Regions from separate parts of the Asticcacaulis sp. MM231 genome, predicted to be linked through region 2. Evidence: riboswitches for the same ligand, from Rfam matches in the RefSeq annotation. Region 2 holds a riboswitch; the other holds the start of a gene.
What was found. Region 2 has a riboswitch for S-adenosylmethionine ahead of ABQ278_RS05870 (homoserine O-succinyltransferase). Riboswitches for the same ligand answer to the same signal wherever they lie in the genome.
Positions count from the first base shown of each region.

Region 1: another riboswitch for S-adenosylmethionine. It lies ahead of ABQ278_RS16490 (hypothetical protein); the one in region 2 lies ahead of ABQ278_RS05870 (homoserine O-succinyltransferase).

Region 1 covers NZ_OZ075108.1:3,376,706-3,381,097, forward strand. Annotated here, with positions in the region: gene ABQ278_RS16480 (ammonium transporter) at 1-504, opposite strand, end outside; gene ABQ278_RS16485 (DegT/DnrJ/EryC1/StrS aminotransferase family protein) at 754-1,914, opposite strand; SAM-I-IV-variant riboswitch at 2,083-2,189, shown strand; gene ABQ278_RS16490 (hypothetical protein) at 2,233-2,529, shown strand; gene ABQ278_RS16495 (aldehyde dehydrogenase family protein) at 2,685-4,118, shown strand.
Region 2 covers NZ_OZ075108.1:1,183,874-1,188,265, reverse strand. Annotated here, with positions in the region: gene ABQ278_RS05885 (DUF6968 family protein) at 1-15, shown strand, start outside; gene ABQ278_RS05880 (DMT family transporter) at 20-883, opposite strand; gene ABQ278_RS05875 (PLP-dependent aminotransferase family protein) at 993-2,393, shown strand; SAM riboswitch class I at 2,441-2,547, shown strand; gene ABQ278_RS05870 (homoserine O-succinyltransferase) at 2,618-3,601, shown strand; gene metB (cystathionine gamma-synthase) at 3,603-4,392, shown strand, end outside.

The DNA.
Region 1 (4,392 bases), 1.3 Mb from region 2:
GGCGACAAACAGCACAAACGCGGAAAACTTCATGCGCTCGGCGATCGCACCGGCGATCAGGGCCGGCGTGATGATGGCGAAGGTCATCTGATAGGCGACCCAGAGATATTCCGGCAGGTGCGGCGCGGCGCTATAGGCCGTGTCAGGCTTGACGCCATTCAGCAGGGCGACATCAAAACCGCCGATGAACTTGTTGATGAAGCTGGCCGCATCACCACCGCCGACGCCAAACGCGAAGCTGTAGCCGATGAAGATCCAGATCACCGAGGCGATCACCGAGGTGGCGACCGATTGGGCGAGCGTCGAGAGCAGGTTCTTCTTGCGCACCATGCCGCCGTAAAACAGCGCCAGCCCCGGCAGGGTCATGAACAGCACGAGGCAGGTGGCGACCAGCATCCAGGCGGTATCGCCGGCGCTGAGATCGAGCACAGCCTGATGCGCCAGCAGTACGGGCTTCGCCGCCTCTGCCGTTGCCGCCGCTGCACTGACCTGTAATATCGCCATATGGTTTTAGCCTCTTAGTATTGCAAAGCCCGGCTCTTTACGCAGCACACCGTTTTTCAGCGCACGGACTTTTCATCCATGTGTGTGCACACGCGAGATCGAGGGTATTTTTTGTCCATAGCGGAAGATTGCCGCGATTAAAAGACAAATTTTTCCGCAAAGCCAACTCATTTTGAGAAATTTTCCGACCCCATGGCAAAATACCGCGCCCGACCGTCATGTTGCTCAAGAATCGCGTCAGTTTGCTTTTCAGCCCTCAAACGACAACACGGCCGCGACGATCTCATCCTGTGTGGCCGCATCGAGATAGGGGCTGAACGGCAGGCTGATCACGGTCTTCGACTTGGCCTCCGAGACCGCCAGATCGCCGGTGCCAGAGGTGAACATGCTGTAGCCCGGCTGCTGATGCAGCGGAATCGGATAATAGACCGCCGACGGCACGCCCTTTTCGCGCAGGTGCAACTGCAGCGCGTCGCGGTTGGCGTGCTCGATGGTGTATTGCGCCCAGGTCGAGACATAACCTTCCTTCACGTGCGGCACCGAGATCACCTTGCCCCCCAGCAGCTCATTATAACGCCTCGCCACATTCTGGCGCAGGGCGATTTCCTCGGCGAAGATGTTGAGTTTTTCGATCAGCACAGCCGCCTGGATGGTATCGAGGCGCGAATTCATGCCGATGCGGACATTGAGGTACTTGGCCTCGTGGGTGTAATTCATGGTCGCCGCGTCGGTGGCGGTGGCGCCGCCGTGGACGCGGAACGACACCAAGCGCTCCATCAGGGCGTCGTCATTGGTGGCGACCGCGCCGCCATCACCATAACAGCCCAGCGGCTTGGCCGGATAGAAGCTGGTCGCCGTCGCCACGCACCATTCCAGCGGCTGCTTGCCCTCGATGGTGCAGCCAAAGCCCTGTGCCGAGTTGCAGATCAGATGGAGGCCGTACTTTTTGGCAATGACCGAAAGCGCCGGATAATCGGCCGGCTGACCAAACAGATCAACAGCGATGATGGCGGCGGGCTTAAGGCGGCCCTCTTTTAGCACAGCCTCGATGGACGCTTCCAGCTTGACCGGATCGATATTGTAGGTGTCGGCCTGGATATCGACGAACACCGGCTCGGCGCCGGTCATCGGCACGACTTCAGCGGTGGCAACAAAGGTAAAAGCCGGCACGAACACGGCATCGCCCTTACCGACACCCAATCCCAGAAGGATCAGCTCGATAGCATCGGTGCCGTTGGCGCAGGACAGGGTGTGCTTCGAGCCGGCGAAGGCCGACATATTGGCCTCGAAGCTGCGCACCTCAGGCCCCATGATATAGGCGCCGTGCTTGATCACCTTGAGGACAGCCTCCTCGATCTTCGCGCCGATACGTTCGCGCTGGATACCGAGGTCGATAAACGGAATTGCCATGATACTTGAACCTTGAAGCTGCCCGCCCGCCTGAATGTTGTGAGCGGCCAGTTGCCTTTAAAGCGCCCAAGGATTCAATGCACCTCAAAAGACATTACCCAAGGTTTCAGTAAAGCTTAACATCGTATACGATTTTAGTTGATATCGACGCGCGAGCCAGCTATAGGGAGCGAGCATCAAGAGCGGATCACCTCCGCGCCAACCTGCCTTCCCCGGCAAGGTGGCGGCTCCTCAAAGAGCGATGCGGCCGATGTCCGGCAACGAAACGGGATCTATCCAGCCTCCCTTTCGAGACCTTCATGCTTATGGGCCTGAAACTTGAACGCGCACGTCTCCTTCACCGAACCCGACGACGATCTGGCCCGCGATGTTTTCGCCAGCCTCAGCCACATCGTTTCCCTCACCACGCTGTCTCCTTTTGACATCGACAGCACAGTCAGCCGCATGGGTTTGGCTATAAGCCGCTTGCAGCAATATAGGCTGAGTGGCGCTTACCAGCATCGCTTTCGCGTGAGCGGCTTGACGCCCGGGGAAGCCCGTCGCATGACCGACCGGCTGGCGCACCTGCCCGGCGTCGCCGGAGCGCAGGTTGAACACCTGATCAGCCGTGTATAATTTCAAAATCTACGGCCTCTGCCGATGACAAACCACTATTGTCTGACTATATAGAGGCGCACAACATTCCCTTGTGAGCGCTACCACAACGGCCTATAGAGCCGTCCCAGTGCTTGCTTCATAACGCCACACACATCCTCAGGAGAGCTTCGGCCATGACCACTAAAGGCAATCTGATCAACGGCGAATGGGTCGTCATCGACAAGACCTTCAACGACATCAACCCTTCGGACACCAACGACATCGTCGGCACCTATTCGACAGCGGGTGAAGCCGAGGTCTCGGCCGCCATCGCCGCGGCGAAGGAAGCTTATCTGACCTGGCAGTTCTCGACGCCGCAACAGCGCTTCGATGTGCTCGACAACGCCGGCACCGAAATCCTCGCCCGCAAGGCCGAACTCGGCGCGCTGTTGTCGCGCGAAGAAGGCAAGACCCTGCCGGAAGGTATCGGCGAAGTCACCCGCGCCGGTCACATCTTCAAGTATTTTGCCGGTGAAGCCCTGCGCGCCCATGGCGAAGTGCTCGATTCCGTCCGTCCTGGCGTCAAGGTGGAAATCACCCGCGAGCCGGTCGGCGTCATTGGCCTGATCTGCCCGTGGAACTTCCCCATCGCCATCCCGGCCTGGAAGATGGCCCCGGCCATCGCTTTCGGCAACACGGTTGTCTGCAAGCCTGCCGAACTGACCCCCGCCTGTGCGTGGGAACTGGCCGACATCCTCAACCGCGCCGGCCTGCCCAAGGGCGTGCTGAACGTGGTCTTCGCCCGTGGCTCGGTCGCCGGCCCGCTGCTGATCGACGGCTGTGACGCCATCTCCTTCACCGGCTCCGTGCCCACCGGCACCCGCGTCCGTGATCAGGCCGTGGCCAAGGGCAAGCGCGTCCAGTGCGAAATGGGCGGCAAGAACCCCGTCGTCGTGCTCGATGACGCCGACCTCAACATCGCCGTCAATTCGGTGCTGAACTCGTCCTTCTTCTCCTCCGGTCACCGCTGCACGGCCTCGTCGCGCATCATCGTCACCGAAGGCATCGCCGACCAGTTCGTCGCCAAGCTTGCCGAAGCCGCCAAGGCCATCAAGGTCGGCGACAGCAGAGCTGACGGCGTCCAGATGGGCCCGATCGCTTCGCAGGAACAACTCACCATCGCCCGTGACGCGGTCGCCAAGGCCAAGGCTGAAGGCGGCGTGGTGCTCTCCGGCGGCGAAGACCTGACCTTTGGCACCCCCGGCTACTATTACGCCCCGACCCTGATCGACAAGACCACCCCGGACATGTCGATCAACAAGGAAGAGGTCTTCGGACCGGTCGCCTCGGTCATCCGCGTCAAGGATCTCGAAGAAGCCATCAAGGTCGCCAACGACACCGAGTTCGGTCTGTCGGCAGGCATCTGCACCTCGTCGCTGAAGTCGGCCGAAACCTTCAAGCGCCGTTCGGAAGCCGGCATGGTCATGGTCAATCTGCCGACCGCCGGTGTTGACTACCACGTCCCGTTCGGTGGCCGTAAGGGTTCCAGCTTCGGCCCGCGCGAACAAGGCGCGTACGCCAAGGAATTCTACACCATCGTGAAGACGGCTTATCAGTTCGCCGGCTAAACCGTCCGAACACGGATAAAGTGAAAAGCGGCTCCGAAAGGGGCCGCTTTTTTATTGTTCGATTTTGAAAATAATTGTCGGCGCGTCACCAGAATGAGCAAGTAGCCAATACAGTTGCCTCTCCCACACATTTCGCACTATCAATTATCTCTTTCAAACATCAGAGAATATTCCCTCGACGGTTAAAAAACCTGGCCAATAAGGCAACATTACACCTCTTATTCCGCCATAGACCATCGAATCGAATGTTCGCATATCCCTGCCATCTTCACGC
Region 2 (4,392 bases):
GAAAAAAAGGATTGAAAGATCAAGACGCGAACCGCTTCGCCCCTGCCACGCAGGCCACGATGGCGATCATCACCCCAACCACAGCCCCTCCGATCGGCTCTTTCAGCAGACACGCCGCCAGTATCAGCGCCAGAAACGGCTGCAACAGTTGCAACTGACCCACAGCCGCGATCCCACCCATGGCCAGTCCGCGATACCAGAACATGAAACCGATCAGCATGGAAAACAGCGAGACATAGCCAAGGCTCAACCAGGCGGGCCAACCGATCACCGAAAAATCGGCCGGCTGTGTCATCAATCCCAGCACCAGCATGACCGGCGAGGCCACCAGCAGCGCCCAGCAGATGACCTGCCAGCCGCCCAGCCGGCGCGATAGCCGCGCGCCCTCGGCATAGCCGAAACCGCACACGGCGATAGCGGCCAGCATCAGCAGATCCCCCACCGGCGATACCGCGAAGCCTTGCGTCAGGGCGTAGATCACGATGCAGGAGCCACCTAAGCCCGAAAACAGCCAGAACAATCGCGGCGGATGCTTTTCGCCCAGCAGACTGGCGCACACCGCCGTCGAGATCGGCAGCAGACCGGTGAAGACGATCGAATGGACCGAATTGATGTGTTGCAGCGCCATGGCCGACAGCAGCGGAAAACCGACCACCACGCCCAGCGCCACCAGAATAAGCGACACAAGATCGCGCTTTTCCGGTCGCGCCGCACGGAACACCACCAGACAGACAGCCGCCAGCATGGCCGCGATCACCGCCCGCGCACTGGTCAGGAACAGAGGCGACATCACCTGCACCGCCACCTTCGTGGCCGGCAATGAGCCGCTAAAAGCCAGTATACCCAGCCCGCCATTGATCCATCCGATTGTCTTCTTATCCATCACAGCCTCACTGATACGAACCGGCTCTATGCAAAAGAAAGACTGGCCTTAACAGGCAAGGTCCAGTAAAATTTCATCAAACCGTTATGGTACGGAGACCAGTACAGTTATGAGCGCAACCGCCACCCTGACCACGCACGTCATGGACCAGATCCGTGACCGCATCACGCGCCAGCAATTGTCGCAAGGGTCGCGCCTGCCCTCGATCCGTGCCATGGCGGAGGCGCAGAAGGTCTCGAAATCCACCGTAGTCGAAGCCTATGACCGTCTGCTGGCCGAAGGCGTGATCGCCGCGCGGCGCGGTTCCGGCTTTTTCGTCGCCGCTTCTCACGCGCCTCTGGCCCTGGCTGACATAGGTCCGAAGCTAGATCTTCAGGTCGATCCTTTGTGGGTCTCGCGGCAATCCCTGGAAACCGAGACAGATTACCTCAAGCCTGGATGCGGCTGGCTGCCGGCGTCCTGGATGCCCGAGGATGACATCCGCCGATCTTTGCGCACACTTGCGCGCAGCAGCGCCACCAACCTCACCGAATACGCCACGCCGCTGGGCTATGCCTCCTTGCGGCAGTTGCTGTCCCGCCGTCTGTCCGAACACGGCATCGAAGCCGCGCCCGCTCAAATCATGGTGACCGGCTCTGGCACCCAGTCGATCGATCTGGTGTGCCGTTTCCTGCTCAGCCCCGGCGATACGGTGTTGGTCGACGATCCCTGCTATTTTAACTTTCTCGCCCTTCTGCGTGCTCACCGCGTCACCGTCGTGGGCGTGCCGGTAACGCCGAGCGGCCCCGACATCAATGCCTTCGCCGACGCCCTGATCACGCACAAACCACGCCTCTACATCACCAACAGCGCCCTGCATAACCCGACCGGCGCCACGCTTTCGCCTGTAACCGCCCATCGCCTGCTCAGGCTGGCGCAGGCGCACGACCTGCTGATTATCGAGGACGATATCTACGCCGATTTCGAGCATACGCCGGCGCCGCGCCTTGCGGCTTTCGACGGCCTTGAACGCGTCATTCATATCGGCAGTTTTTCCAAAACCCTCTCCGCCGCCGTGCGCTGCGGCTTCATCGCTGCGAAGCCTGAGTGGATCGCGCCACTGATCGATCTGAAAATCGCCACCACCTTCAGCCATGAACCTCTGGCGGCAGAACTGATCTACCACCTGCTAAGCAGCGGCCACTACCGTAAGCATATCGCCGATGTACGTGAAAAACTGGCGGTGCTGCGCCCGGTCGTGGCCGGCAAACTGGCGAAGATCGGTATACAGCCATGGCATATGCCGCAGGCCGGCATGTTGCTGTGGTGCCAGTTGCCGGAGGAGATCGATGCGTCCGAAGTGGCGCGGCTGGCACTGACTGAAAAGGTGGTTTTGGCGCCGGGCAATGCCTTCAGCCTGTCGCAGGGCGCGCGCAGCTTTATGCGGTTCAACATCGCCCAGATGCAGGACGCGCGCGTCTATGATACGCTTGAGCGGGCCATGAGCGAAAGCCATTCACTCACCTCTTGACGAAACTGACCTCTTGACGAAACTGGGGTTTTTCCGCATAAGCGAACCACTCATCGAGACCAGCCGAGGGAAAGGCCCGACGACGCTGGGGCAACCGCCAGATTTCTGGTATGGTGCCAACTCCTACAGGGCTCATTTCCCTGACAGATGAGACGGAAGCCCAACGCCCATGAGGCGTATTTTCCCGTCTGGTCCGGTGAGATTTTGTAGCGACCGGACACACCATGAATGCCCTAAATTTCAACGCGCCTGATCTGATCGGGACCGATATCACCGCCCCCCTGCCCGCTGATTTTCGCCTGCAAAGCGGCATGAAGCTCGAACAGGAAGATGTGGTGGCGCGGCTCTATGGCCCGAAGGATGCGCCCGTGGTTGTGGCCGCCGGCGGCATCTCGGCCGGTCGCGTGCTGTTCGCCAAGGAAGACGCTACCGATACCGCGCCCGGCTGGTGGGAAGGCGTCGCCGGCCCCGGCGAAGCGCTCGATCTGAACTGTTATCGCGTGCTATCCATCGAGTTCGCGCCGCGCCTGCCGGCCTCGCATATCTACACCATCACCACCCATGATCAGGCCAGGCTGGTGAAACTGCTGCTCGACCAGATCCATGTTGATAAGATCTATAGCTTCATCGGCGCTTCTTATGGCGCCATGATCGGCCTGGCCTTCGCCGAACTCTATCCCGATGCGGTCGAGCGCCTGTGCGTTATCTCGGCGGCGCACCGCGCACACCCCATGGCCACCGCCTTCCGCGGGCTGCAACGCCGCCTGTTGAAATTCGGCGCCGAAAACGGCAAGCCGGCCGAAGGGATTTCGCTGGCCCGCCAACTGGCCATGACGACCTATCGCTCAGACGCCGAATTTTCCGAGCGTTTCGACGGTCCGCCGCCCGCCATCGCCGGCGACAACTATGTTGTCTGCCAGTACCTGCGCGCCCGTGGCGACGCCTATTCCGCCACCGACGTCAACCGCTGGATCTCGATGTCGGACAGCCTCGACCGTCACCGCGTCGATCCGTCGAAGATCAAGGCCAAGGTGTTTCTTGCCGCCGTGCCGACCGACCGACTGGTGCCCTATGGCGACATGAAGCTGCTGGCGGAAACCCTGGCCGACAGCGTCTTCATCGACTTTCCCTCACTTTATGGCCACGATGCTTTCCTCAAGGAAATCAAACTCGTGTCTGATATCGTTCGCACCTCACTAGAAGTATAAAATGTCCAAAGACTATCTCAAAGACGCCAAGCTCGGCACCAAGGTCATCAATATCGGCATCGATTCCGATCCGGCGCATGGCGCGGTCATGCCGCCGATCTACCTGACGACCAACTACACCTTCGAGGGCTTCGGCAAGAAGCGTTCATATGACTATGCCCGCTCCGGCAACCCGACGCGCGAAATCATCGCCGAGGTCATCGCCGAGTTGGAAGGCGGCGTCGGCGCGGTCATGGTCGCCTCCGGTCTGGCAGCGCTCGATCTGCTGTGGCAAGATCTGCCCGGCAATAAGCGCGTTGTCGTGCCGCATGATTGCTACGGCGGCACCCAGCGCCTGCTCAATGCCCGCGCCAAACAAGGCCTGATCGATCTGGTCTATGTCGATCAGGGCGATGACGCGGCTATCGAAGCCGCCCTTTCCGAGCCAACCGCCCTGCTCCTCCTTGAAACGCCGTCCAACCCCTTGATGCGTCTGATCGATCTAGAAAAGCTTATCGCTATGGGCCACAAGGCTGGGGCGAAAGTGGCGGTCGATAACACCTTCCTGTCGCCCGCCCTGCAAAACCCGATCAAGTTCGGCGCCGATTTCGTTGTCCATTCGACAACCAAATATATCAACGGCCATTCCGATGTCATCGGCGGCGCGCTCGTCTGCACCACCCCCGAAGACGTCACCACCTATCGCTGGTGGGCCAACTGCGTCGGTGCTACGGCCGCACCGTTCGACAGCTACATGACCCTGCGCGGCGTCCGGACCCTGTTCGTCCGCATCCGCCAGCAACAACAATCAG